Regions from separate parts of the Roseateles cavernae genome, predicted to be linked through region 2. Evidence: predicted binding sites of a transcription regulator. Region 2 holds the regulator's gene; each other region holds the start of a gene.
What was found. Region 2 encodes sigma-54, which starts transcription at its own class of promoters, with help from an activator protein. Its sites were predicted from a motif close to TGGCANGNAANCTGCTTT; they were not measured.
Positions count from the first base shown of each region.

Region 1 (9,594 bases), on a different contig from region 2:
CAGCATATCGGCCACCAGCTCACGCAGCGCCGGCGTGCCGAACTCGGTGACCGGTTTCGCCACCCGCAGCAGGCGCGGATCGCCCATCTTCAGTAGTTCTCTGACTGCCATCGTTGATCCTGTCGGGCTATCGTTGGGCGGATTCTAAGGAGACAAGACCATGTCCGAGTTTGTGCAGGCTCTGGGCGACGGCATTTACGCCATCGACACCGGCTTTCAGCGCGACCGTTTTGATGCCGCCTATCTGCTGGTCGAGAACGGCCGCGCCGCCTTCATCGACTGCGGCACCAACCACGCGGTGCCGCGCCTGCTGGCCGCGCTGCAGCAGCTGGGCCTGGGGCCCGATGCGGTGGACTGGGTGATACCGACCCATGTGCATCTGGACCATGCCGGCGGCGCCGGCCTGCTGATGCAGTCCTTGCCGACCGCACGTCTGCTGGTGCACCCGCGCGGCGTGCGCCATATGGTCGATCCGAGCGTGCTGTACGAGGGCGCGCTGGCGGTCTATGGCGAGCAGGAGATGCAGCGCTCCTATGGCCGGCTGGTCGGCGTGCCGGCCGAGCGCGTGATGCCCAGCGAGGACGGGATGAGGATCAGCGTCGGCGGGAGCGCACGGGAGCTGCTGCTGCTGGACACCCCCGGCCATGCACGCCACCACCATTGCATCTGGGACGCGAAGAGCCGGGGCTGGTTCACCGGCGACACCTTCGGCCTGTCCTACCGCGAGTTCGACACCTCGCTGGGGCCCTGGATCATGCCGACCAGCACGCCGGTGCAGTTCGATCCCGAGGCGCTGGAAACCTCGGTGGCCCGCCTGCTGAGCTACGCGCCGACGCAGATGTTCCTGACCCACTACAGCCGGGTCGGAGGCCATGCCGACGAGGTGCAGCGGCTCGCCGGCCTGCTGCTGAGCCAGGCCCGGTCCATGGCCGAGACGGCGCGCAGCCTGCGCGGTCACCCGCTGCGCCACGAGGCGCTGAAGGACGCCTTGCTGACGCTCTATCTGCAAGGCCTGGCGGCGCATGGCTGCGCCTTAAGCCCGGCGCGCCAGACCGCGCTGCTGGCCATGGATGTGGAACTCAACGCCCAGGGCCTGGGCGTGTGGCTGGATCGACAAGACTAGGCATCCAGCCCCAGCTCCTGGATCTTGCGCGTGATGGTGTTGCGGCCAATGCCCAGCTTCTGCGCCGCCTCGATGCGGCGGCCGCGCGTCACATCGAGCGCGGTCAGGATCAGGCTGGCCTCGAAGCGCCGGGTCAGCGCGTCCCAGACCTCGGGCTCGCCATTGGCCAGCAGGCGCCGTGCCTCGCGCGCCATCTCGGCCACCCAGGCATCGGGCCCGGTCGCCAGGGCCGGCAGCGGCGCAACGGCCGCCTCACCGAGTGCGGCCGGCACGGCCGTGCCGGCGGGCACTGCGGCGGTCAGCAGCGTGGAGCCTGCCTGCATCAGCTCCTGCGGCAGGTCCTTGGGCTCGACCACCTGGGTCGGTGCCATCACGCTGAGCCAGTGGCAGACGTTTTCCAGCTGGCGCACATTGCCGGGGAAGTCGAAACCGACCAGCCGGGCCAGCGCCGCCTCGGACAGGCGCTTGGGCTCGACACCCAGCTCGGTGGCGCTGCGCTGCAGGAAATAGCGCGCCAGCACCGGGATGTCCTCGCGGCGCTCGCGCAGCGCCGGCAGGCGCAGGCGGATCACATTGAGGCGGTGGAACAGATCCTCGCGGAAGGCGCCCTGCCGCACCCGGTCTTCCAGGTTCTGGTGGGTGGCGGCGATCACGCGCACATTGCTGCGCAGCGGGCTGTGGCCGCCGACGCGGTAGAACTGGCCGTCGGACAGCACGCGCAGCAAGCGGGTCTGCAGATCCAGCGGCATGTCGCCGATCTCGTCGAGGAACAAGGTGCCGCCGTCGGCCTGCTCGAAACGGCCGCGCCGGGTGGCCTGCGCGCCGGTGAAGGCGCCCCGCTCATGGCCGAACAGCTCGCTCTCCAGCAGGTCCTTCGGGATCGCCGCCGTGTTGATCGCGACAAACGGGCCCTCGGCCCGCGGGCTGTGCTTGTGCAGCGCGCGGGCGACCAGTTCCTTGCCCGAACCGGACTCGCCGGTGATCAGCACCGTCACATGGCTCTGGCTCAGGCGGCCGATGGCGCGGAACACATCCTGCATCGCCGGCGCCTGGCCCAGCATCTCGGGCACTTGCGCTGCGGCCTCCTCGGCCACCGCCTCGCGCAGGCTCTCCTCCTGGGCGCGGCGGATCAACTCGACCGCGCGCGACAGATCGAAGGGCTTGGGCAGGTACTCGAAGGCGCCGCCCTGGAAGGCCGAAACCGCGCTGTCCAGATCGGAGTAGGCCGTCATGATGATGACCGGCAGACCGGGCAGCTTGGCCTTGACCTTGGCCAGCAGATCCAGGCCCGAACCGCCGGGCATGCGGATGTCGGAGACCAGCACCTGCGGGCTGTCCTCATCGAGCGCCGCGAGCAGATCGCGGGCATTGCTGAAGCTGCGCACCGGCAGGCCCTCGCGGCTCAGCGCTTTTTCCAGCACGAAACGGATGGAATGGTCGTCGTCAACAATCCAGATGGATTTCATCTAAGGCTCCCCTTTGTCCCGAGCTGGTATTCAGGGCAAAGGCAGGGTCAATCGAAAATCTGTCCGGCCCGGTTCGCTGTCGCAGTCAATCATCCCCTGATGCTGCTGAGCGATGGTTTGTGACAGCGTCAGCCCCAAGCCCGTGCCTCCGTCCCGCCCTGAGACCAGGGGGTAGAAGATGCGATCTCGGATCTCCGCCGGCACACCAGGGCCGTTGTCCTGCACATGCAATTCCAATGCCAAGCGCCAGCGTTGCTTACCAATCGTCACCTGTCGCGCCACCCGGGTCTGCAGATTGATCACGGCCGTGCCCTCGGCGATGCGGGCATGGCAGGCCTGCGCGGCGTTCTGCACGATGTTCAGCACCGCCTGAATCAGCTGCTCGCGGTCGCCGCGGAAATCGGGCAGCGAGGTGTCGTAGTCGCGCCGCACCTCCAACCCGCGCGGGTACTCGGCCAGTATCACCGAGCGCACCCGCTCGCAGACCTCGTGGATATTGACATCGACCACCACCTGGGCACGCCGGTGCGGCGCCAGCAGGCGGTCGACCAGGGCCTGCAGCCGGTCGGCCTCATGGACGATGACCTGGGTGTACTCGTTGAGCTCGGGGCCGAGGTCGGTGGGCTGCAGCTCCAGCGCCAGCAGCTGGGCCGCACCGCGGATGCCGCCCAGCGGGTTCTTGATCTCGTGGGCCAGATTGCGTATGAGCTCCTTGGTGGCCTGCACCTGGTCGAGCGTGCGCTCCTCGCGGTCCTGGCGGGCCTGCTGGGCGTTCTCGATCAGCTCGACCAGCACCCGCTCCGGGCTGTCGGTCTGGCTGACGATCACATGCACCGGCAGCAGATCCTCATGCGGGCGCGGGCCGCGCCGCAGCAAGGCATCGAAGCGGCTGCTGGAGAAGGCGTTCAGCGCCACCGCCTCGACCGTCTCGCTGAGCCGGGTGGCATCGGCAAACCAGTCGAACAGATTGACGCCCTGCACCGTGCGGCGCGAGAGCCGCATCACGGTCTCGAAAGCGGTGTTGGCGAACAGGCATTCGCCGTCGGGTCGCACCACGGCCACCATGGTGGCCAGCATGTCGAAGGCCTCGAAGCCCGAGGCGGGGCGGGATGAGTGCTGAGTCATGGTCCTGTGGCTCGTGCGGCCAGACCAGCGAACTCAAGGCAGCTTGCTGATCTCGCGCTTGAGCGCCTGTATATCGTTTTCCTGCCGGGTGATGCTGGTCTTGAGCTCGGCCACCCGGTCCAGATACTTCTGGAAATTGCGTTCGTCGCCGCGCCGCTCGGGCTGGCCGCCCTGGTACTCGCGCTGCAAGGCCGCGAGCCGCTCCTCGCTCTCGCGCAGCTCGGTTTCAAGCACCTTGCGGCGCTCGCCGTCGCGGCTGCGCTGCTGGGCGGGGTCAACGCGCCCATCACCGCTCCTCGCCGCAGCGCTGGCCGCGCCGTTGGTTGCCGGTGCTGCCGCGCGCGGCCGCTGGCCCTGCAAGACCGTGATCGGCGTGCCCTCGATCGAGCGGCAGCCCTTGTCCTGCGCTTCCTTGGGGGTCAGCGCGTCGGTGTAGAGCACCGGCGGGCCGGGACAGCGGTAGACCACGGACTGGGCCTCGGCGGCAGCGCCGCAGGTCAGACCGATGAGCAGCAAGGCGGGGCGATAGAGCATGGCGCGATTGTGGCTCATGCCGGGCGCGGGTTTCACAAAGCACAAGGGACGGCCACGGCCGTCCCTTGTTCGCTGACCCGGGCAGCGTCGCGTGGGGTGCACGCTCGCCGCCCATGGACATCACAGCGAGTAGTACATGTCGTACTCGACCGGGTGCGTGGCCATGCGGAAGCGGGTCACTTCCTGCATCTTCAGGTCGATATAGGCATCGATGAAGGAGTCGGTGAACACGCCGCCCTTGGTCAGGAAGGCACGGTCCTTGTCCAGATACTCGAGCGCCTGATCCAGGCTGTGGCAGACGGTCGGGATCTTCGCGTCTTCTTCCGGCGGCAGATGGTAGAGATCCTTGGTGGCGGCTTCGCCCGGGTGGATCTTGTTCTCGACGCCGTCCAGGCCGGCCATCATCAGTGCGGCAAAGCACAGATAGGGGTTGGCAGAAGGATCGGGGAAGCGCGCCTCGATGCGGCGGCCCTTGGGGTTCGCGACATAGGGGATGCGGATCGAGGCCGAGCGGTTCTTGGCCGAGTAAGCCAGCTTGACCGGGGCTTCGAAGCCGGGGACCAGACGCTTGTAGCTGTTGGTGCCGGGGTTCGTGATCGCGTTCAGCGCGCGGGCATGCTTGATGATGCCGCCGATATAGAACAGCGCGAACTCGCTCAGGCCTGCGTAGCCGTCGCCGGCGAACAGGTTCTTGCCGTCCTTCCAGATCGACTGGTGCACATGCATGCCGGAGCCGTTGTCGCCAACGATGGGCTTGGGCATGAAGGTCGCGGTCTTGCCATAGGCATGGGCGACATTGGTGATCACGTACTTCTGCAGCTGCAGCCAGTCGGCGCGCTTGGTCAGCGTGCTGAAGCGGGTGCCGATTTCCATCTGGCCGGCGTTGGCCACTTCATGGTGATGCACCTCGACCGGGATGCCCAGCTGCTCGAGGATCAGGCACATTTCCGAGCGCATGTCCTGGCCGGCGTCGACCGGGGGCACCGGGAAATAGCCGCCCTTGACGGTGGGACGGTAGCCGGTGTTGCCGTGCTCGTATTCCTTGCCGGTGTTCCAGGCGGCCTCTTCGGATTCGATCTTGTAGAAGCAGCCGGACATGTCATTGCCCCAGCGGATCGAGTCGAAGATGAAGAACTCGGGCTCGGGACCGAAGTAGGCGGTGTCGCCCAGGCCGGAAGACTTCAGATAGGCTTCGGCGCGCTTGGCCAGCGAACGCGGGTCGCGCTCATAGGCCTTGCCGTCGGCCGGGTCGACCACGTCGCAGGACAGGATCAGCGTCGGCTCTTCGAAGAAGGGATCGATATTGGCGGTGTCCGGATCGGGCATCAGCAGCATGTCGGAGGCTTCGATGCCCTTCCAGCCGGCGATCGACGAACCGTCGAAGGCATGACCGGAGACAAACTTGTCCTCATCGAAATGCGACACAGGCACAGACACATGCTGCTCTTTGCCACGGGTGTCGGTGAAGCGGAAGTCAACGAACTTGACTTCGTTGTCCTTCACCATCTGGATCACATCGGCGACGGTCTTGGCCATCAATCACTCCTAGCTAGCGGAAAGCTTTGTACAGGTGGTACGGGTATCGAACGAATTCGGCGAGCGCCTCGGCGCGTGCGTTTCTAACTAAGCAGGTTGCGTGCCAAGTCGGTGAGCGGCGAGCGCCAGCTCGGTGCATCACCGAGTGGCCGGGGCATTATCGGCCGACCTCCCACTGACGCCCTTGAGCGCGCACCGCCGGTCGGGCGACAAGCGCGCAACAAGCACCAAAACAGAGCAAGCCGGCGCCGACTATCGCACCATTTCAGTGCTTATAACAGCACCAAATTGGATCAGGCCCTGCTTCAGCGCGGCATAGGCCTGCACCAGCCGCTCGGGCTCCTGCTCCGGGCCGGCCTTGACGCCCAGCTCGATATGCCGACCCCATTGCGGATGGTCGACGCTGGGCAGGCTGAAGACCTTGATGCCGGCAAAGTCGGCCTCGATCTGCTCCATCAGCGGGGTCAGCGCCGCCTCCATCGCGCCCTGCACGATCAGCGAGCGTTCGCTGATGCCGCTGGCGCGGTGCAGATCGGCATGGCGTTGATCCAGCACCCATTCCATCATCGGGTGGGCCATCACCGGGAAGCCGGGCACAAAGTAGACCGTGCCGACATAGAAGCCCGGAATCTTGTTGAAGGGATTGGGGATGATGGCAGCCCCCGCCGGGAACACGCCCATCTGGAAGCGGCGCAGGCTGTCGGGGTGCTCGGGGTCGGCGCTCACGCCCTGCTCGGCCGCCATCTCGCTGATGCGCTGCCAGATCAGTTCCCTGGCCTCGGGGTGCAGGACCAGTTCGCGACCCAGCGCCGCAGCGGCGGCCTGGCGGCTGTGGTCATCGGGCGTGGCGCCGATGCCGCCGCAGGAGAGCACCAGATCGCCGCTGGCGAAGGCGCGGGCCAGGCTGGCCGTCAGGCGCTCGCGGTCGTCGCCGACATACTCGGCCCAGGACAGCGAGAGGCCGCGTGCGGCCAGGATCTCGATGAACTTGGCCAGGTGCTTGTCCTGGCGCTTGCCGGACAGGATTTCGTCACCAACGATGATCAGACCGATATTCATAGTGCGGGCGGCAGCAGGGTGGGCGGGGATGGCAATTCTTCCAGCACGGGCGGCGCTTCGGGGACGACGCCCACGCGGGCCCGCAGCTCGGCCAGCGCATGGAGCGCGTAATGGGCGAACCACAGCGTCGAGAACGCGAAGATCAGGGTGTAGAGCCAGACCGTCAGCAGCACCAGAAACGGCGCCAGCACCACGGCCATCATGCTGACCGCCCAGATCAGCGAGGGCGCGGCGCCCAGATAGCCGCTGATCACGCCCATGGCCAGCAGCGGCAGGCGGTGCTCGCGCATCAGCTGCTTGCGCTCCTCGGCCGAGGCATGCTCGGCCAGCACATCGAAGGCGAACACGCGGTAGGTCAGCCAGCCCCAGATCAGCGGTGGCAGCACCAGCACCAGCGGCGGGATCAGCCAGAACGGCATGCTCAGGAACAGCACCAGCAGCGCGCCGGCCGAGCACAGCAGCGACCACAGCAGGCCCTGCCACCAGGCCGAGCCGCGCTTGCGCTCAAGCAGCGGGAAGCGCCGCTCGGCCACCAGGGTGACGATGGACGGCGTCATCAACAGCGCCACCAGCAGCAGGCTGAAGATCAGCACCACCGGCACCGCCATCACGATCACCAGGAGCGGTGCGACCACGCTGCGAAAGCCCTCGCCCCCCATGCTGTCCAGCCAGCGCAGCAGGCTCTCGATCAGCAGCCAGGATTCCAGCGTGCCGCGCACGCCGGCCACCGCCGCCTCCCAGAAGAAATAGGCCAGGCCCACGGTGGTGCCGGCCGCGATCAGCAGCGGCAGCAGCGACAGCGCGATCACGCGCGGATGCAGGCAATAGGCGGCGGCGCGCCAGAAGGCATCACCGAGGCGGCCCATCGTGTTGACCATCGTCATCCCTCTTCTGTTGGCAACGGGCGCCAAGCATACCCGCGCTGTTTCAGCCGCGCCCCACGAGGCGCTTGAGCCCCAGCCATTGCTGGGCCCAGAAGCCGCGCCCGTAGTCACGCCCGCCCTCCTCGGCCAGCTGGTCGCGGATGCCGGTCGGCTCATAGCGCAGCTGGAAATCGGCGGTGCCGAACAGCTGATCCCAGACCGGCAGCAGCACCGCGAAATTGCAGCCGCCCAGCGTGCCCCGGCCGGCCGACTCATGGCCGATGCCGATCGCATGATGGCGGCGGTGAAAGCGCGGGCTCACCAGCAGCCGCTCCAGCACCGGCCCGAACCACAGCCGCACATTGGCATGCTGCAGGCTCTCCAGCAGCTGCGACAGCGCCACCAGCGCGACGAACTGCCCGGGCTCCACGCCGATGAAGCGGGCCAGCAGCACAAAGGCCGAGTCGATCAGCACATCGTCGAGCAGATGGTTGCGGTTGTCGCTCCACAAGCTCATCTGGCGCTGGCTGTGGTGCAGCGCATGCAGGGACCACCACCAGCCGAACTGGTGCTGGGCGCGATGCAGCCAGTAGTTGACGAAGTCGAAGACCAGCAGATAGAGGCAGAAGCTGACCCAGGGGATGTCGCTGACGCCGGGCCAGATCGCGTCGAGCTGGAAGCTCGGCACACCGGCCATGCGCAGCGTGCCGGCCAGCGCGTCCCACAGCGGGTCGATCGCGAAGAACATCGCGACCCTGAACAGGCCTAGGCGATGGATCAGGGTGTAGATAACATCGACCCGCCGCGCCGCGCGGTCGGTCTGCGCTTCGACCGGCCGCCAGCGCTCCAGCGCGCGCAGCAGGGTCAGCATCACGAGGATCTGCGCCAGCCCCACCAGCAGCCAGCCGGTCGCCGCATAGCCGTCTTCCAGCAGATCGCCGAAGCCCAGCCCGAACAGCAGCGGCTGGACCCATTGCTCGAACAGCCACTGCTGCGCGAGACCGAAGGCATCGACCAGCCAGTCCATCAGGGCCTCTTGGCAGTCTGCGCCGCCATCAGCGCGGCATAGCGCGGATGCTCGCGCAGCGGCGCGAAGCAGAAGCCGCGCTGCTTCAGCCCCAGCACCAGCGGCTCCAGCACCGCCGGCGCCCAGGCGTCCTGGCGCGACCAGATGCCCAGATGGGCCAGCAGGATGTCACCGGGCCGGATCTCGCGCAGCGCCTTGGCCAGCAGCTGCGCATTCGGATAGCGATCGCTGGGCAGCTCGTCGCCCAGGAAACCGGCCGCGCTCCAGCCCACATGCTCGAAACCGCAGGCCTTGGCCGCTGCCTGCAGGGCCGGCGAGGTCTTGCCGCCGGGGGCGCGGAACAGCGGCGCCATCGGCCGCCCCGTCATCTCGGCAAAGCGCCGCGCCGGCTGTTTCAACGCCTCGCAGTACTGCGCAGCCGTCAGCTCGCGCAGGCGCGGCGTCTGCTGCCCGGCCACGGTGCGAAAGCGAAAGCGTGCCTCGCCCTTCAGCGGCGGCAGGTCCTTCAGCCAGATGTCGTGGTCCCAGGTGTGGGAGCCGAAATCATGGCCTTCGCCGGCACGCTCGCGCCACCAGGGGGCCCATTGCGCGTCCAGGCTGGCACCGCCGTCCAGCGTCGGCTCATTGGCGAGGAAGAAGCTCAGCCGCAGCTGATGCTTCTTGATCAGCGAGGCCAGCAGCGGCGCGACACCCATATGGCCGGTATCGAAAGTCAGATAGACCGGCTTCTCGCCGCTCTGGCAGGCCTGGGCCGGCAGCACCGCCAGCAGCAGGAGCCCCAGCCATTGGATCTTCATTGCCGGGGCGCGTGATCCAGGGTCCAGACGCCATGCGGCGAGCGGCCCACCTTGACCTGGCGCA
Region 1 is NZ_JBDPLH010000002.1:732,193-741,786, reverse strand. Features, by position in the region: gene def (peptide deformylase) at 1-111, opposite strand, end outside; gene ABGI63_RS10355 (MBL fold metallo-hydrolase) at 161-1,123, shown strand; gene ntrC (nitrogen regulation protein NR(I)) at 1,120-2,589, opposite strand; gene glnL (nitrogen regulation protein NR(II)) at 2,620-3,714, opposite strand; gene ABGI63_RS10340 (hypothetical protein) at 3,748-4,248, opposite strand; gene glnA (type I glutamate--ammonia ligase) at 4,369-5,784, opposite strand; gene ABGI63_RS10330 (competence/damage-inducible protein A) at 6,037-6,843, opposite strand; gene ABGI63_RS10325 (EI24 domain-containing protein) at 6,840-7,721, opposite strand; gene ABGI63_RS10320 (sterol desaturase family protein) at 7,771-8,733, opposite strand; gene ABGI63_RS10315 (polysaccharide deacetylase family protein) at 8,733-9,530, opposite strand; gene ABGI63_RS10310 (YncE family protein) at 9,527-9,594, opposite strand, start outside.
Region 1: glnA (type I glutamate--ammonia ligase) is a predicted target of sigma-54. The motif match lies at 5,873-5,890, and genes of this name have one in related genera.

Region 2 (9,594 bases):
GATCGTCGACAACGCCGACGTGCGCAAGGTCTATCTGGGCGAACATTTCCGAATGTAAGCCCATGAAGCAAAGCTTACAGGTCCGCCTCAGCCAGCATCTGGCGCTCACCCCCCAGCTGCAGCAATCGATCCGCCTGCTGCAGCTGTCGACGCTGGAGCTGAACCAGGAAGTCGAGCAGATGCTGGCCCAGAATCCGCTGCTCGAAACCGAAGAGGAATCCCCCGACGCACCGGCCGCGGCCGAGCTGCCCGAAATCCGCAAGGCCCAGGACGAGATCGGTGCCGACAGCGGCGCCGGCGAGCCCGAGACCACGCCCGAGATCCAGGCCGAGGACTTCGGCGCCACCGAGCGCGAGGACTGGGAGAACGGCACCGAGCGCGATGACTTCGACGGCATCCGCGAGCTGCCGAGCAACAGCGGCTCCGGCAGCGGCGACGAAGACGGCGAGCGCCCCGAGCAGGACTCGCCGGGCCTGAGCCTGCAGGAGCACCTGAACCAGCAGCTCGCGGGCATGATGCTGAGCCCCGAGGACCGCGCCGCGCTCTATGTGCTGATCGAGTCGCTCAACGAGGACGGCTATCTGGAGGACAGCCTCGAAGAGCTGGTCGAATCCCTCGCCGGCGATTCGGATGCCGAGGCGCGCGACGAGTTGCTGGACCGGCTGCGCTGCGCGCTCAAGTGGTTGCAAAGCCTCGAGCCGCTGGGCGTCGGTGCCCGCGACCTGCCCGAATGCCTGATCCTGCAGCTGCGCGCACGGCCGCGCAGCGAGGCCCAGGTGGTGGCCATCCTGGTGTGCAAGCAGCATCTGGAGCTGCTGGCCAGGCGCGATCTGAAGAAGCTGATGGCGCTGACCGGCGCCGACGAGGCCTTGCTGCGTGAAGCCCAGGCCCTGATCACCAGCCTCGAGCCCAAGCCGGGCCGCCAGTTCGCGCGCGGCCAGGCCCAGGCAGTGATCCCGGACGTGATCGTTCACAAGGTCGGCCGCGAGTTCCGCGTGATGCTGAACCCCGAGGTCGCACCCAAGCTGCGCATCAACGAGCTCTATGCCCAGGCGCTGCGTGCCACCCGCGGCGGCGTCAGCAACTCGCCGCTGGGCGCCCAACTGCAGGAAGCGCGCTGGTTCATCAAGAACATCCAGCAGCGCTTCGACACCATCCTTCGCGTCTCGCAAGCCATCGTCGAGCGGCAGAAGGGTTTCTTCACCCATGGCGAGCTGGCGATGAAGCCGCTGGTGCTCCGAGAAATAGCCGACGAGCTGGGCCTGCACGAGTCGACCATCTCCCGGGTGACGAATGCCAAGTACATGGCGACCCGCTTCGGCACCTTCGAGCTCAAGTACTTCTTCGGCTCCGGCCTGAACACCGAGGCCGGCGGCAATGCCTCCAGCACGGCGGTGCGCGCGCTGATCAAGCAGTTCGTCGCGGCCGAGGACGCGGCCAAGCCGCTGTCCGACAGCGCGCTGTCGAACATGCTCGAAGAGCAAGGCATCCAGGTCGCCCGCCGCACCGTCGCCAAGTACCGCGAAGCCCTGAAGATCGCGCCGGCGAATCTGCGCAAGGCCATGTGAGGCGACACAGGCGCTGCGCCTGTTGATACATATCAAGAGCGCCAAGAGGGTCAGCGGCTATCGTGCCGTTCCTGCCCTCCAGCTCATGCACAACGCCCATCTCAGCCCCCATCGCCCGGAGAGACATTTCCTGCGCCAATGGCTGGCCCTGCTCGCCGCCGCCAGCCTGGCCTGGATCGCGGCAGCCTGGTGGCTGCAGGCCGAGCGCAGCGCCCTGCACCGGCATGAGGGCGAGAAGCTGCAGGTGCTGGTGCAGACGCTGGACGGCATCGTCTCGCAGCAGATGCTGGCGATCAAGGCGGCGCTGGACACCGTGGCCGTGCAGCGCCGGGGCTGGCGCGCCGAGCGGCTGCCGCAGGACAGCGCCGCGCTGCTGCAGACCCTGGCACGCGCCATGCCCGGCGTGCGCGTGCTGATGCTGGTCGATGCCCAGGGCCGGGTGCGAGCCAGCTCGGTGCCGCAGCTGCTGGGCCTGGATGTGCGCTCGCGCGACTACTTCAGCGTGCCGCAACAGCGGCCCGACCCCGGGCTGCTCTATGTCTCGCCGCCGTTTCGCAGCGTCATGGGCGTGCACACGCTGACCCTGGCGCGGGCCCTGTTCGATGCCCAGGGCCGCTTCGAGGGCGTGGTCACCGCCAGCCTGGACCCGGACTACTTCCGCCTGGTGCTGGAGACCGCCCAGCCCTCGCCCGACACCTGGAGCGCGCTGGCCCATACCGGCGGCCTGCTGTTCAGCATGACACCGCCCGATGAGCGCTGGATCGGCCGCAATCTGCTGGCCATGCCGGACTCCATCCTGGCCCGCCATCTGGCCAGCGGCCAGAACGCCAGCCTGCACCGCATGCGCGCCCAGATCAGCCAGGACGAGCGCCTGGCCGCCGCCCGCCATGTCAGCCCGGCCGGCTTGCGCACCGATGCCGGCCTGCTGGTGGCCGTCGGGCGGGCTCTGCAAGGCATCGAGGCGCCCTGGCGGCGCCAGCTCCATGCGGTGCTGCTGATCGGCGGCCTGCTGTCGCTGGGCATGGCGGCGGCGCTGCTGCTGTGGCAGCGCCGCCAGCGCCTGATCTTCGCGACGGCTCAGCAGGCCGCCTTCAAGCTGCAGGAGCAGGCCCAGCACACCCAGGCCATCCTCGACCATATGGTGGACGCGGTGATCACGATAGACAGCGCCGGGCAGATCGCCTCCTTCAACCCGGCGGCGGAGCGCATCTTCGGCTATCCGGCGGCGGAGGCCATTGGCCGCAATATCAGCCTGCTGATGCCCGCGCCCGACAGCGGCCGGCACGACGACTATCTGCAGCGCTATCTGGCCGGCGGTCCGGCGCGCGTGATCGGCCAGGGCCGCGATGTCGATGGCCGCCGCAAGAGCGGCGAGGTGTTCCCGATGAGCCTGGCCGTCTCGCGCATCGAGCGTCGCGGCCAGACCCTGTTCATCGGCCTGGCCCGCGACATCTCCGAGCGCAGGCGCGCCGAGGCCGCGATCGAACGGCTGGCCTTCTACGACCCGCTGACCGCCCTGCCGAATCGCCGCCTGCTGCTGGACCGGCTGGCGCAGAGCCTGGCCGCCAGCCAGCGCAGCGGCCGGCATGGCGCAGTGCTCTTCATCGACATCGACAACTTCAAGTCGCTCAACGACACCCTGGGCCACGGCATGGGCGACCGCCTGCTGACAAGCATCGCCCAGCGCCTGCAGGCCGCGCTGCGCGCGCAGGATTCGGTGGCACGCTGGGGCGGCGACGAGTTCGTCGTGCTGCTGCAGGACCTCGGCGCGGACGCCGGCATCGCCGCCCTGCATGCCGAGGCGGCCGCCGAGAAGCTGCTGCGCGTGCTGGGCCAGCCCTACCAGCTGGACGAGCATCTGCACCACAGCACGCCCAGCATAGGCATCGTGATCTGGGGCGCCGGCGACGCCAGCAGCGAGGACCTGCTCAAGCATGCCGACCATGCGATGTACCAGGCCAAGGCGGCCGGGCGCAACCAGCTGTGCTTCTTCGACCCGCTGACCCAGGCGGCGCTGGCCGAGCGCGCCGCGCTGGAGGCCGATCTGCGCGAGGCCTTGCCGCTGGAACAGCTGGAGCTGCACTACCAGGCCCAGGTCGGCCGCGACGGCGCTCTGCTGGGCGCCGAGACCCTGCTGCGCTGGCGCCATCCGGTGCGTGGCCATGTCTCGCCGGCCGTCTTCATCCCGCTGGCCGAGCAGACCGGCCTGATCGGCCCGCTGGGCGAGTGGGTGATGCAGCAGGCCTGCGCCCGGCTCGCCGCCTGGGCCGCGCAGCCGGCCCTGGCCGGGCTCAGCCTGGCCGTCAATGTCAGCGCCCACCAGTTCCGCCAGAAAGGCTTTCTGGGCCTGATGCAGCAGCTGCTGGCGCGCAGCGGCGCGCCGACCGAGCGGCTCAAGATCGAGCTGACCGAGAGCGCCCTGGTCAACGATGTCGAGGCCGTGATCGTGCTGATGAACGAGCTGCGCCGGCTCGGCCTGGCGGTCTCGCTGGACGATTTCGGCACCGGCTATTCCTCGCTGGCCTATCTGAAGCGCTTGCCCCTGAACCAGCTGAAGATAGACCAGAGCTTTGTGCGCGACCTGATCGACGAGCCGAACGCCCGCGCGATCGCCCGCACCGTGATCCAGCTGGGCGACAGCCTGGGCCTGCAGGTGATCGCCGAGGGGGTCGAGACCGAGGCCCAGCGCGCGCTGCTGGCCGAGCTGGGCTGCCATGCCTTCCAGGGCTATCTGTTCAGCCGGCCGCTGCCGGCGGCCGCGTTCGAGGCGCTGGCCGGGGGCTGGAACGCGGTGGGCGAGGCCGCCTAGACAGAAAGCGGACAATACGGCCCTGCTTCCTCGCATCTTGAGCCATGTCCCAGAACGAAACCCTGCATCTCTTCCTGTCCTGCGCCAGCGGCGTCGAGTCCTGGCTGGAACAGGAGGTGCGCGCCATCCTGCCCAAGACCCATACCGAGGCCTTGCGCGGCGGCGTCGCGGTCAAGAGCAATGCCGAGGGGGTGATGAAGCTCAATCTGGAGAGCCGGCTGGCGCAGCGCGTGCTGATCGAGCTGATCGACGGCCCCTACCGCCATGAGGACGATCTCTACACGCTGGCGCGCAAGATCGACTGGACCCAGTGGATCACGCCGGCCCACACGATACGGGTCGACATCGTTGCGCAGCGCTCGCCGCTGCAAAGCCTGAACTTCACCACCCTGCGCATCAAGGACGCGATCTGCGATGTGATGCGCGAGGCCACCGGCGAGCGCCCCAGCGTCGACACCCGCCACCCCGACCTGCCCATCATCATGCACGTCGGCCCGGAGTTCGCGACGATCTATGTGGACAGCTCGGGGGAGCCGCTGTTCAAGCGCGGCTGGCGCGAGGACAAGGGCGATGCGCCGCTGAAGGAAACCCTGGCCGCCGCGATGCTGGCAGCCGCCGGCTGGAAGGGCACGCCCGAGACCGGTGGCGCGCTGCTGGACCCCTGCTGCGGCTCGGGCACCATCGCCGTCGAGGCCGCGCAGATCGCCTGCAGCATGGCCGCCGGCATGCAGCGCCGCTTCGCCTTCGAGCGCCAGCTGCCCTTTGTGCCGCTGCGCGGCCGCTTCCAGGCCATCAAGCAGGCCGCCAAGGACCGCGAGCACGCGCCGGCCGTGCCGATCTTCTGCAGCGATGTGGCCTTCCGCATGGTCGACTTCGCACGCCGCAATGCCGAGCGCGCCGGCGTTGCCCAGTACATCCAGTTCAACGGCGGTGACGCGTTGGAGCGTCCCGCGCCCGAGTTGCCCGAGGGCATGCCCGGCACCGTGATGCTGAACCCGCCCTATGGCGAACGCATCGAGGTGCGCGGCAAGGCCGGCAATTTCCAGATGAGCCGCGATGCCGGCGGCTCCGAGGCCCGCGACGCGGGTGACGACTTCTTCCCGCGCCTGGCCGCGCACTGGAAGCGCGCCTACACGCAGAACCCGGCCGGCTGGACCGCCTGGCTGCTGTGCCCCGATATGAAGCTGCCCAGCAAGATGCGGCTGAAGGAGTCGCGCAAGATCCCGATGTGGAACGGCCCGATCGAATGCCGGATGTTCAAGTTCGAGCTGGTGGCCGGCTCGGCGCGCAAGGGCAAACCGACAGACGCCGGCGCTCAGGCCGACTGAAGCGCCAGCCAGGCCAGCACCGCCAGCGGCGCGGTGTCGGCCCGCAGGATGCGCGGGCCCAGATTCATCGCGACGAAACCGCGCGCGCGCGCCGCGTCCTCCTCGGCCGCGCTGAGGCCGCCTTCCGGCCCGCTCAGCACCAGGGTACGCGGGGCGGCGGCCTGCGCGGCCAGCGGCTGCGCCGAGCCGGGGCTCAGCAGCCAGCGGCGTTCCTGCAGCGGATCGGCCGGGCTCAGGTCTTGCAGCCAGGCCGCCAGCGTGCGCACCGGCGCGATGCGCGGCGGCCGGCTGCGGCCGCTCTGCTCGCAGGCGGCAATCGCCACGCCGCTCCAGTGCGCGACCTTTTTCTCGGCCCGCTCGGCATTCAGGCGCAGCACCGAGCGCTCGCTCATCAGCGGCTGTATGCCTGCCACGCCCAGCTCGGTGGCCTTCTCGACCAGGCCGTCCATGCGGTCATTGGCCGGCATCACGACGGCCAGGGTCACGTCTTGCGCGAGCTCGCGCTGCGCCGGCTGGCGGCTCAGCAGCTGCACCCGCACCTCGCTGCGGCCCATCGCCAGCACCTCGGCCTGCCATTCGTCACCACTGCCATCGAACAGCGTGATGAGCGCACCGGGCTGCAGGCGCAGCACCTGCACGTGGCGGGCGCAGGCCGGGGGAAGATTCAGCTCACCGGGGGTGGCGAGCGCTTGATCGACAAAGAAACGCGGGGGCATGGCAACAACTCCTGGGCCGCCAGTGTGCCAGCAGTCACGCCTTCATCGGGCCTCCGTCAGGCCGGCAGGCCCAGCGTCTGGCGCAACTCGGCGGCGGCGGCCTCGCCCTTGCTCTGCTGCACCCGCTCGACCAGGCTTTGCGCCAGCTTCTGCAGCTCGGCCAGGTCCTGGCACTGCTCGACCTCGAGCGCGAACACATAGCCCTTCATCAGGCCCAGCTGCTTGGTGGCCTGGCTGCTGAGGTAGGCGTAGAGCTGCTGATAGTCGAGCCGAACTTCGACACTCGTCGGCGTCGGCGTCGGCGTCGGCGTCGGCGTCGGCGTCGGCGTCGGCGTCGGCGTCGGCGTCGGCGTCGGCGTCGGCGCGGGCTGCGGCGCGGCGACCGGCTTGGCAGCAGCGGCTGCTCCCGGGGCAATCAGCCCCTGCTCGATCAGGTAGGCGATGTCGGCCTCGCCGACGCCCTGGACCATGCTTAACCATTGCCTAGCGTTGCGGCTGCCATCGAGCACCAGCAAGAGATTGCGGGTGCTGCGCGACAGCGGCAGCGCGCGCGCCTTGATCTCGGCACGGCCCGCCTCGGTCTTGATATAGCTCTGGTCCAGCATCGGTGTCTACCTCCGCCGCGACCTTAGCGCGGCGACGGCCGCCCGGGCCAGGGGCGGCCTGCGCGCGGACTCACTTCTTGTCGCGTAATTCACGCCGGAGTATCTTGCCGACCGGCGTCTTGGGCAGCTCGGTGCGGAACTCCACCACCTTGGGCCGCTTGTAGCCGGTCAGATTGGCCTCGCAATAGGCGCGCACATCGGCCTCGCTGAGCGCCGGGTTCTTCTTGACGATGACCACCTTGACCGCCTCGCCGGCTTTCGCATCGGGCACGCCGACCGCCGCCGCCTCCAGCACCCCGTCCATCTGCGTGATCACGTCCTCGATCTCGTTCGGATAGACATTGAAGCCGCTGACCAGAATCATGTCCTTCTTGCGATCGACGATGCGGAAGAAGCCGCGCTCGTCCACCGTGCCGATATCGCCGGTGCGGAAGAAGCCATCGGGCGTCATCACCTTGGCGGTCTCGTCCGGGCGCTGCCAGTAGCCAGCCATCACCTGCGGGCCGCGGATCGCGATCTCGCCGCTGGCGCCCGGTGCGACCTCCTTGCCCTCGTCGTCGAGCAGGCACAGCTCGGTGCTGGGCAGGGGCAGGCCGATCGAGCCGGTGTAGGTGGTGCTGTCGGTCGGGTTGCAGCTGGCCACCGGCGAGGTCTCGGACAGGCCATAGCCCTCGACGATGGGGCAGCCGGTCTTCTCCAGCCACAGCTTGGCCGTGGCCTGCTGCACGGCCATGCCGCCGCCGACCGAGATCACCAGGCCGCTCCAGTCCACCGTGTTGAACTCGGCATGGTTGGCCATCGCCAGGAACAGGGTGTTGACCGCCGGCAGGCTGTGGAAGCGGTGCTTGGACAGCTCCTTGAACACAGCCGGCAGATCGCGCGGATTCGGGATCAGGATGTTGCAGCCGCCCACATGCATGGACAGCATCATGTTCGTCGTGAAGCCGAAGATGTGATACAGCGGCAGCGCGCAGACGCTCACCAGCTGCTCGCCCTGCGGGATCTTCCCCAGTGCCGGCAGATACCAGGCCTCGGCCTGCAAGGTATTGGCCACCAGATTGCGATGCAGCAGCACCGCGCCCTTGGACACGCCGGTCGTGCCGCCGGTGTACTGCAGCACCGCGATATCGCCACCGGCCACCTTGGGCGCCTTGTAGCTCAGGCCGCGCCCCTTGGCCACCGCGTCGTTGAAGCGCACCGCGCCGGGCAGCTCATAGGGCGGCACCAGCTTCTTCACCTTGCGCACGACGTAGTTGACGATCAGCCCCTTGGGGAAGCCCAGCATCTCGCCCATCGAGGCCAGCAGGATGTGCTTGGTCGGCACGGCATTGAGGCATTGCTGCAGGGTGGCGGCAAAGTTCTCCAGGATCACGATGGCCTTGGCGCCGGAGTCCTTCAGCTGATGCTCGAGCTCGCGCGGCGTGTACAGCGGGTTGACGTTGACCACCACCAGGCCGGCGCGCAGCACGGCGGCCACGGCCACCGGGTACTGCATCACATTGGGCATCATCAGCGCGACGCGATCGCCCTTCTCCAGGCCCAGGCTCTGGAAGTAGGCAGCCAGCGCGCGCGAGGCTTCATCGATCTCGCCAAAGCTGATGGCGCGGCCCAGCATCTTGTAGGCCGGCTGTTGCGGGTACTTCTTGAACGCCCCCTCCATCAGGTCCACCAAGGACGGATACAGGTCCGCATTGATGTCCGCCGGCACGCCGGCCGGGTAGTTCTTGAGCCAAATCTTCTCCATCAATGTCTCCATGTCGCGCCCGCGATTCTCTCCGATGCCGGCTGGCGCCAGCATCAGGGGATTCGATAGCGGTGCGCGGGGTGCCCGATCTGGTGTCGTCGGGCACTGTTATGGGGCTTGCGCCCGCTGCTTGTTTACTCGACCGCCTTGAGCATGTCCTCGACGACCTTTTTCGCGTCGCCGAACACCATCATGGTCTTGTCCATGTAGAAGAGCTCGTTGTCCAGGCCCGCATAGCCGGCCGCCATCGAGCGCTTGTTGACGATGATGGTCTTGGCCTTGTAGGCCTCGAGGATGGGCATGCCGTAGATCGCGCTGCCCTTGGTGTGGGCGGCGGGGTTCACGACATCGTTGGCGCCCAGGATGATGGCCACATCGGCCTGGCCGAACTCGGCATTGATGTCCTCCATCTCGAACACCTGGTCGTAGGGCACCTCGGCCTCGGCCAGCAAGACGTTCATATGGCCCGGCATGCGGCCGGCCACCGGATGGATCGCGTACTTGACCGTCACGCCCTTTTCGGTGAGCTTGGCGGCCAGTTCCTTGACCGCGTGCTGGGCGCGCGCCACGGCCAGGCCATAGCCCGGCACGATGATGACGCTCTCGGCATTGCCCATGATGAAGGCAGCATCGTCGGCGCTGCCGCTCTTGACGCTGCGCTGCGCGCCGCCGCCGGCCGCCGCCGTGGTGGCGTCGCCACCGAAGCCGCCCAGAATCACGTTGAAGAAGGAGCGGTTCATCGCCTTGCACATGATGTAGCTCAGGATCGCACCCGAGGAACCCACCAGCGAGCCGGCAATGATCAGCATGCTGTTGTTCAGCGA
Region 2 is NZ_JBDPLH010000001.1:1,153,683-1,163,276, reverse strand. Features, by position in the region: gene lptB (LPS export ABC transporter ATP-binding protein) at 1-58, shown strand, start outside; gene ABGI63_RS05520 (RNA polymerase factor sigma-54) at 63-1,568, shown strand; gene ABGI63_RS05515 (bifunctional diguanylate cyclase/phosphodiesterase) at 1,654-4,377, shown strand; gene ABGI63_RS05510 (THUMP domain-containing class I SAM-dependent RNA methyltransferase) at 4,422-5,705, shown strand; gene ABGI63_RS05505 (16S rRNA (uracil(1498)-N(3))-methyltransferase) at 5,693-6,421, opposite strand; gene ABGI63_RS05500 (hypothetical protein) at 6,478-7,026, opposite strand; gene ABGI63_RS05495 (long-chain-fatty-acid--CoA ligase) at 7,097-8,770, opposite strand; gene ABGI63_RS05490 (NAD(P)(+) transhydrogenase (Re/Si-specific) subunit beta) at 8,905-9,594, opposite strand, start outside.

Region 3 (9,594 bases), on a different contig from region 2:
ACCGCGCTGATCCTGCAGCTGCGGGGCCTGGCGCCGGGCCAGTACGACGATGTGCTGGGCGCCGCGCAGCGCCTGCCGGTGCCGCCCCGGCTCAAGCTCGGCGAGCAGCTCGACGGGCTGACCATCACCGCGCTGGTGGCCGACAACGGCGTGCACCGGCTCTACCAGGCGCGCCGCGAAGACGGCAGCCTGGTCGCGATCAAGACCCTGCACGAAGCGCGAGCCAAGGACCCGCAGGAGCGCGCGATGCTGGCGCACGAGGGCTGGCTGGGCCAGCGCCTGGCGGCGGCCGGCGGCCTGGTGCGCGCCCATGAGGCGCCCGATGCCAGCGCCTTCTACCTGCTGTTCGACTGGCATGGCGGCCGCACGCTGGAGCAGCTGCTCGGCGAACGCCCCAGCCTGCCCGACTTCCTGGCGGCCGCCACCGCCCTGACCCAGGCGCTGGGCCGGTTGCACCGGGCCGGCGTCGTGCATCGCGACATCAAGCCCGCCAATATCCATCTCGGCCACGACGGCCAGTGGCGCATCCTCGATCTCGGCGTGGCCCTGTCCGGCCGCGAACCCGAGGCCTTGCGCGAGCTGCATGCCGGCACGCCCAGCTATATCAACCCCGAGCAGTGGGCCGAGCCGCCGGCCCAGGCCGATGCCGGCAGCGATCTGTTCGCGCTGGGCGTGAGCCTGTATCAATGGCTGACCGGCCACCTGCCCTATGGCGAGATCGAGCCCTACCAGCGCGCGCGCTACCGGCGCGACCCGCTGGCGCCCTCGCGCAATGTGCCCCAGGTGCCGATCTGGCTCGACCATGTCTTGCTGAAGGCGATCAACCGCGAGGCCCATCTGCGCTTCGAGACCGCCGAGGAGCTGCTGCTGGCGCTGGAGCGCGGCGCCGCGCGCCCGCTGCCCGCACCCGGCAGCACGCCGCTGGCGCGCCGCAACCCGCTGGCGCTGTGGCAGATCGCACTGGCCGTCTCGCTGCTGTTCAATCTGCTGCTGAGCTACTGGCTCTTGTTCCTGCCGCGCTAGGCCGCAGGCCGCTTTGTCACTCATGCTGGAGCCCCCTCTTGGAGGGGGCGCGGGGGAGCCCCATCTCCGGCCCACCGGGCCGAGCGCGCCCGCCGCGCTCGGCCCAAGTCCGGGTCCAGCGGATCTGCACGATGCGCAACATGGCCAACATCGCCAGCGCCAGCAGCGCAAAGCTGACAAAGCCCCACAGATAGCTTCCGCTGTGCTGCATAGCCAGCCCCATCGCATTGGGCAGGAAGCCGCCGCCCAAGGCGCCGATCTCGCCGATCATCGAGCCGGCCACCGCCGTGGTCAGCGGCCAGCGCAGCGGCACCAGCTGGAACAGCGCGCCGTTGCCGGCGCCCAGCGCCGCGAAACACAGCATGAAGAGCAGGGTCGTCAGCGCCAGCGACTGGCCGGCAAGACCGCACAGCACCAGGCAGCCGGCCACCAGCAGCAGCACCACGGTCAGCGTGTTGACGCCGCCGATGCGGTCGGAGATGTAGCCGCCGGCCACGCGCACCGCCGAGCCCATCAAGGTGGCCAGCATGGTCAGCTGGCCCGCCTCGATCTTGCTGACCTTGAACTGGTCGTAGAAATAGGTCGGCAAGAAGCTGGCCAGGCCGATGAAGCCGCCGAAGGTGATGATGTAGATCAGGCTGAAGGCCCAGCCGTCCTTTTCCCACAGGCAGGCGGTGTGCTCGCGCAGGCTCTGGTGCTCGCGGTCCGGCGGTTCCTTGGCGGCAAACCACATCACCAGCATCGGCACCAGCATCGTGAAGGCGGCCAGGCCGTAGACGGTTTGCCAGCCATAGGCCTGGGCCAGCGGCGGCGCGAACAGCACGGCCAGCACCGTGCCCGAGTTGCCGGCGCCGGCGATGCCCATCGCCAGGCCCTTGTAGCGCGGCGGATACCAGCCGCTACCCAGCGACAGCGCCACGCCGAAGCTGGCGCCGGCGATGCCCAACAGCACGCCCATGGCCAGCACGCTGTGGTAGCTGTCGACGAAGAAGAAGCCTCCGGCCAGCGCCGCAATGATCAGCCCCATCTCCACCATCGCCGCGTTCTTGCGCCCGATGTACTGCGACAGCACCCCCAGCGGAAAGCGCATCAGCGCGCCGGCCAGGATGGGCACCGAGATCATGAAGCCCTTCTGCGCCGCGTCCAACCCGAAGCTCTCGCTGATGAAGGGCGCCATCGCGCCGTTCAGCACCCAGATCGCAAAGCAGAAATCGAAGTACAGGAACGAGGCCAGCAAGGTGGGCCAGTGACCGGAGCGCAGGAAAATCTTGAAGCTGGACATGGCGGCTAATCGCTAAGCAAGAGTGCAAACGCAAAAAGGCCGCGACGAGCACCGGGCTCGTCGAGGCCTGACATGGGGGGATGTGGACGCCGCGCGCTGGCGTGGCGTGAAGATTGCAAACCCGGGAGCCTGCGGGGCGCGGCGCGCCATTGCGCCACGCCCTCCCTCATGCAAGCGCCGTGCCAGCCATCGCCCGCACCGTCCTGCCTTATGCTGCGCCGACCGGTGTCGCCCGCCCTGCTCTCCTCTGAAAAAACGATGTCCGCCTGCGCCGATCTGCCCACCCGCGTGCTGCTGCTGAGCGCGCCCGAACTGCCGCCCCCGGCCTGGGACCGCACCGTCGTGGCCCGCGCCGAGCGCCACAGCTTGGTGCGGGATGCACAGCAACTGGACGCGCAGGCCCTGTTGCTGTGGCCCGACCCGGCGGGCGGCGCGGCCGAGCTCGACGCCTGGCTGGACGCGCTGGCGGCGCTGCGCCCGGCCCTGCCCGGCGTCTGCATCGCCGCCGGCGCGACGCTGGCGCAGCAGCAGCGCGGGCTGGCGCTGGGCCTGCAGCTCTGGCTGGCGCAGGCGCCACCGCCCGAGGAGCTGCTGCGCCAGCTGCGCTGGGCCTGCTGGCTGGCGCAGCGCCTCGAGGGCCTGCAGCGCCAGCTCGACGAGCGCAAATGGACCGAGCGCGCCAAGGGCCTGCTGATGGCCGCCCGCGAGATCGACGAGGACAGCGCCTTCAAGCTGCTGCGCGAGACCGCGATGCATGCGCATCTGCGTCTGGGCGAGGTGGCGCGCTCGGTGCTGCAGTCGGCCCAGCTGGCCGAGGCCGTCAATCTGGCGGGCCAGCAGCGCATGCTGAGCCAGCGCCTGGTCAAGCTGATGGCGCAGCGCGCCGCCGGCATCGAGGCCAAGCGCGCCAAGACCTTGCAGGACGAGAGCGGCGCCCGCATCGAGGCCAATCTGGCCCGCCTGCCGGCCCTGCTGCCGGCCGAGCTGGACACCGGGGCGCTGAACGACGCCTGGCAGGCCCTGCGGCCGCTGCTGAGCGGCAAACCGACGGCGGCGGTGCTGGCCCAGGCCGATGGCGCGGCCGAGCGCCTGCTGGCGCTGTCCGAAGCCTTGACCGAAGCCATCACGGCGGCCGGCGCGCGGCCACCGCTGCGCCTGGTCAATCTCTGCGGGCGCCAGCGCATGCTGAGCCAGCGCCTGGCCAAGGAGGCGCTGCTGGCCGATCTGCTGCCGGCGCGCGACCCGGCCGGCCTGGGCGAGGGCCTGGCGGCCTTCGAGGCCGGGCTGCTGGAGCTGGAGGCCGCCCCGCTGTCCAGCCGCGAGATCCGCGACTCGCTGGCCGGCGTGCGCGAGGAATGGCTGCGCCTGGTGCGCAGCCTGCGCGACAGCCGCGGCTCGGAGGCGGCGGCCGGACTGGCCCGCAGCAGCGAGCATTTGCTGAGCCAGTTGGACATGCTGACCGGCCAGTATCAGCAAAGCCTACAGGTGATTCTCGGCTGAGCGACCTCAGGCCGCCACCTTCTCCAGATGTGCATGCCGCGTGTAGAGGAAATCGATCACCGCCTTGCGCGCATGGACGTAAACCGGGTCCTCGACCAGCTCGACCCGGTTGCGCGGGCGCGGGATGTCGACGGCATAGATCTCGCCGATGGTGGCGGCCGGTCCGTTGGTCATCATCACGATGCGATCGGAGAGCAGCACGGCCTCGTCGACGTCGTGGGTCACCATCACCACGGTGCTGTGCGTGCGTGCGACGATCTTCAGGAGCTCGTCCTGCAGGTGGGCGCGGGTCAGCGCGTCGAGCGCGCCGAAGGGCTCGTCCATCAACAGCACCTTGGGCTCCATCGCCAGAGCCCGGGCGATGCCGACGCGCTGCTTCATGCCGCCCGAGATCTCGTGCGGGCGCTTGAACATCGCATGGCTCATGCCCACCAGCTCCAGCGCCGCATCGGTGCGCTCGGCCAGCTGACGCTTCAGCTCGCGGCCGCCGAACACCGACTCGACGCCCAGGTAGACGTTCTCGAAGCAGGTCAGCCAGGGCAAGAGCGAGTGGTTCTGGAACACCACCGCGCGCTCCGGGCCGGGTTCGGTGATCTCGCGGTTGTCGCACAGCAGCACACCGGACGAGGGTCGCAGCAGACCGGCGATCAGGTTCAGCAAGGTGCTCTTGCCGCAGCCGGAGTGGCCGATCAGCGTGATGAACTCGCCCTTCTGAACCTGCAGATGGATGTCGCGCAGCGCGTGGAACTGGCCCTTGCGGGTGTTGAACACCATCTCGGCCGACTGCACTTCGATAAAGGCTTTGCTTGCGCTCATGATGTCGGCTCCATCAGTCGTTGTAGGAGAAGTGCTTGGCCACCGCCATCAGCAGCCATTCGAGGGCCAGGCCGACGATGCCTATCACGAAGATCGCGATGATGATGTGCTGGACATTGAGGTTGTTCCATTCGTCCCAGACCCAGAAGCCGATGCCGACGCCGCCGGTCAGCATCTCGGCCGCGACGATCACCAGCCAGGCCGTGCCGACCGAGAGGCGCACGCCGGTGAGCATGTAGGGCAGCACGGCGGGGAACAGGATCTTGCTGATGATCTTCCACTCGCTGAGCTTGAGCACCCGCGCGACGTTCAGATAGTCCTCGGGCACCCGCTGAACGCCCACCGCGGTGTTGACCACCATCGGCCAGATCGAGCAGATGAAGATGGTCCAGATCGCGGCCGGGTTGGCGCTCTTGAAGACCAGGAGGCCGATCGGCAGCCAGGCCAGCGGCGAGACCGGCTTGAGCAGGCTGATCAGCGGCGAGCACATGCGGTTGGCGAACTCGAAGCGGCCGATGATGAAACCCAGCGGGATGCCGACCGCCGCAGCCAGGCCGAAGCCCACCGCCACGCGCTGCAGCGAGAACAGGATGTTCCAGCCTATGCCCTGGTCGTTCGGCCCATTGCTGTAGAAGGGGTCGGCGAACAGCTTGACGGCGGCAGCGAAGGTGGCGCCGGGCGTCGGGAAGCTGCCGCCTTTTTGCGTCAGCAGCCCCCAGATGCCTATCAACAGCGCCAGGCCCAGCACCGGCGGCAGCACGCGCATCCACACACTGTTCATGTCGAGGCGGCGGCGCGGCCTGGGAGCGGGCGCAACAACCGTCGCAGCCGGCACCGGCGGTGCGTCGGGCGTCGGCAGCGACACCGAGATCGGGCCGCTGCTGCTGGTCTCGCTCGGCGAATGAAAAACGGCACTGACCATGGGGCGCTCCTTAGGCTTTGACGCGGAATCCATCGGCATACTTGGCGGGGTCCTTGCCGTCCCACACCACACCGTCGATCAGCTTGGAGCTGCGCATCAACTCCTTGGGCACGCTGATCTTCAGCTGGCTGGCGGCCTGCTTGTAGAGCTCCACCTGGTTGATCTGCTTGGCCACGCCCAGATAGTCCGGGTGCTCCTTGATCAGGCCCCAGCGCTTGTGCTGGGTCAGGAACCACATGCCGTCCGACAACCACGGGAAGGTCACCGCGCCGTCGTTGAAGAACTTCATGTGGTTGGGGTCGTCCCAGGTCTTGCCCAGCCCGTTCTGGTAGCGACCCAGGATGCGCTGGTTGATCGCGTCGACGCCGGTATTGACGTAGCTCTTCTCGGCTATCGTCTCGGCCATCTTCAGCTTGTTCTGCAGGCCGGCATCGATCCAACGGCTGGCCTCCAGCACGGCCATGATGACGGCACGCGCGGTGTTCGGGTACTTCTTGACGAAGTCACCGGTGGTGCCCAGCACCTTCTCGGGATGGTCCTTCCAGACGTCCTGGGTCGTCACCGCGGTGATGCCGATGTTGTCGACGATGGCGCGATGGTTCCAGGGCTCGCCGACGCAGAAGCCGTCCATATTGCCGACGCGCATATTCGCCACCATCTGCGGCGGCGGCACGGTGATGACTTTCGCATCCTTCATCGGGTTGACGCCGACGCTGGCCAGCCAGTAATACAGCCACATCGCATGCGTGCCGGTCGGGAAGGTCTGCGCGAAGGTGTACTCGCGCTTTTCCTTGCCCATCAGCGAGGCCAGGCTGGCGCCATCGACCGCGCCCTTGTCGGCCAGCTTCTTCGACAGAGTGATCGCCTGGCCGTTGTTGTTGAGCGTCATCAGCACGGCCATGTCCTTCTTCGGGCCGCTGACGCCCAGGTGCACGCCGTAGACCAGGCCGTAAAGCACATGGGCCATGTCGAGCTCGCCGTTGACCAGCTTGTCGCGCACGCCGGCCCAGGAGGCCTCCTTGGTCGGGATGATCTTGATGCCGTATTTCTTGTCGAAGCCCAGCACCGAAGCCATCACCACCGAGGCGCAGTCGGTCAGCGGGATGAAGCCGATGCGCACCTCCTCCTTCTCAGGCTTGTCGGAGCCGGCGGCCCAGACTGTCGGGCTCAGGCCGCCGACGGCCGCCGTCATCGTGGCGCTGGCACCGCCCACCAGCAGCTTGCGTCGCTCTTCACTCATGAGCCCACCACCCTTTGCCAAATCACTGAAACGCATTGAGAAGACCTCCGAGACAGACCAGACATGAAAAAAGGCGCCACGATCGACCGCCACCCATGCCATGGGCTGCGGAGATCGGACGCCTTTGTCCTAGAACCTTGTTGAGAGCGGGGCCTACGCCGTTGCAGGTCCCAGGGTCTATCTAGCAGGAGCCGTGCCAGCGGCCTTGCCCGGGCTCGCCGGCAGGGGGTGCGCGGAAAGCGCACCGATTGCCGGCGCGATGCGCCAGCCTGGTGCGACCGGGTCTCATGGCAAGCCTCATATGGGGCGTAGAAGGTTCTGGGCATCGATGACACGCTCCGCGACTTCGGCCAGCGGCACGCCGCGATCCATCGCCAGGCGGCGCAGGCGCTTGTAGGCGGCATCCTCGTCCAGGCCCATCTCGCTCATCAGAATGCCCTTGGCCCGCTCGATCAGCTTGCGCGCGCTGAGCTGGGCATGGGCCTTGTCCAGCTGCTGGCGCAGCGCCAGGTCCTGCTCGAAGCGGGCGATCGCCACCTGCAGCACCGGCGCCAGGCGGTCGGGACGCAAGCCCGCCACCACATAGGCGCTGACCCCCGCGCGCAGCGCCCGGCGCATCGGGTCATCGCTGCCGTCCTCCGAGAACACCACCACCGGCCGCGGCATCTGCGCATTCAAGGTGGCCAGGTTCTCCATCGTGTCGCGCGTCGGCGACTCGCTGTCGACGATCACCACATCGGGCCGCAGCCGCAGCACGCAGTCATGGATCAAGGTCGCCGAATCGATCACGCCGACGACGTCACAACCCTGCCGCGCCAGCTCCTGCTGGATCAGGTCGACCCGATGCGCGCCGTCATCGATCAACAGCACGCGCAGGCCTGGGGTGGGGGTGTCGGGCGGGGGGCTCATGGCGGATGGGGTGGATATTGCTGCGCTGCAATATCTGTGCCGGAGCCCTCTCCCGCGTCAATGCCACAGCGCCGGCTTGGCCACCATCAGATAGAACACCCCCAGCATCGCGACAAAGGCCGGATAGCCCAGCGCCTCCCAGCAGCGCGCATAGCGCCAGTACAGTGGCGGCAGCGGCGTCGCATCGCGTGCGGCAGCAGTGGCCATCTCGGTCATGCGCAGCTGCAGCCAGACCACCGGCAGCCAGCAGGCTCCGGCCAGCAGATACAGGCCCAGGGCCAGCGCCAGCCAGGGTGTGGACCAGGGCCAGCCGGCCAGATGGGCCAGCCACAGGCCGCTGAGCGGCTGAAAGATCGCGGCCGGCGTCGTGAACCACCAGTCGGCCCGCACCACCAGCCGTGTCACCACGGCCTGGGCCTCGACCGAGCCGCTGCGATTGGCAAAGAACATATAGAAGGCCGAGCCAAAGCCGGTGCCAACCAGCACCACGCTGGACAGCACGTGCAGCCATTTCAGCAGCAGGTATTCGTTCACCGCGGGGCCTTCCTGCACAAGAGCCACAGCGCCGCCGCGATCGGCAGATTCTTCAGCAAGGGCCCCAGCGGATGCAGCCACAGGCTCGGAAGCAAGAGAGTGGCCAGCGCTGTCATCGCCAGCATCGCCGCCAAGGCCGCCGCATAGACCCGGCGGCCCGGCCGCAGCCACAGCGCCAGGCCCAGCAACGCATCCAGTGCCGCGCCGCCGACGATCAGGCCCTGCATCAGGGTCAAGTCGTGCATGCCGGCTTGGGTCAGCAAGTCCAGGCTCTGGCCGCGCAGCTCCAGCAGACTGACCACCGCCGTGCCCAGCCAGACGGCGACCAGGCTCAGGCGCAGCAGACGCTCGTCGGCCGGGGCGCTGGCGGAGCCGCTCATGGCCGCGCCCCATCGTCGACCAGATCGCAAACCATGCCCCAGCGCTCGAACTCGGGCGCGAACTCGTCCAGGCTCAGCAGCCCCATGCAGGGCTGGGCGCCGGCGGCGACGGACTTGTCACCGCGCGCCAGGCGTCGCGCCAGCAGGATGGCCGCCATGCAGGGGATCTCGGGACCGTGGTCATCGTCGGCGGCAATATGCCAGCTGCGCGCCACGGGGCGGCCCTCGGCGTCGCGACCGCTCAGCGCCACCACCATGCCGCCCAGGGCCGAGCCCAGCGGGTCGAGCCAGCCGGCGGTCTTCAGCATCAGCGCTGCCAGACGCTCGGGCCGGGGCAACAAGTCGGCACGCCGCAGCCGGGCCAGCAGGGCCATGCCGCGCTGCGTGAAGCCCAACTCCAGCGCGGCACCGAACATCACGGTCCGCACACCGGCGTAGCGGGCCGGCAGCAGTTCCAGATCCGGGATGTCGCACAGCGCCGCCAACCGGGGCCGCAGGCGCCGGAAGTCCACCCGCTGCGGCGCGGCCCAGCCGGGCTGCTCGGTCCAGGCCCCGTCCTGCCAGACCCTGATCGGCGCGCCGCAATAGCTGAGCACGGCCGCCATCGTCGCCAGGCCGCGCGGGGCGGTTTGGGCCGGCGCGATGCAGATGTCGATGGTGTGCAGCGCCTGCCAACCGGCGCTTAGCGCATCGACCACCGCAGAGGACAGGGCCGGCACGGTGCTGGCGCCGCTGATGCCGACCCGGCCTGCGGACTTGAACAGCGCATCCATCTGGGCGGAGAAGTCGCAGACAAAGCGCCGGCCATCGGCCAGGTCGATGTAGTGCGCGCCGGCCTCGGCGGCGGCACGGGCCACGCGATAGTGCTGCTGAGACTGGAAAGGGCCGGCCGTGTGGATCAGCAATTCGACGCGGGCCTGTTGCAGGCGCGGAACCAGGTCGGGCCCGTCCATATCGAGGGCCAAGCCCTCGGCGCCGCCGCCCAGCT
Region 3 is NZ_JBDPLH010000002.1:91,221-100,814, reverse strand. Features, by position in the region: gene ABGI63_RS07320 (bifunctional protein-serine/threonine kinase/phosphatase) at 1-1,023, shown strand, start outside; gene ABGI63_RS07315 (MFS transporter) at 1,040-2,305, opposite strand; gene ABGI63_RS07310 (type IV pili methyl-accepting chemotaxis transducer N-terminal domain-containing protein) at 2,564-3,805, shown strand; gene ABGI63_RS07305 (ABC transporter ATP-binding protein) at 3,812-4,621, opposite strand; gene ntrB (nitrate ABC transporter permease) at 4,635-5,543, opposite strand; gene ABGI63_RS07295 (CmpA/NrtA family ABC transporter substrate-binding protein) at 5,554-6,735, opposite strand; gene ABGI63_RS07290 (ANTAR domain-containing response regulator) at 7,081-7,692, opposite strand; gene ABGI63_RS07285 (DUF2269 family protein) at 7,750-8,226, opposite strand; gene ABGI63_RS07280 (DoxX-like family protein) at 8,223-8,606, opposite strand; gene ABGI63_RS07275 (saccharopine dehydrogenase family protein) at 8,603-9,594, opposite strand, start outside.
Region 3: ABGI63_RS07295 (CmpA/NrtA family ABC transporter substrate-binding protein) is a predicted target of sigma-54. The motif match lies at 6,965-6,982, and genes of this name have one in related genera.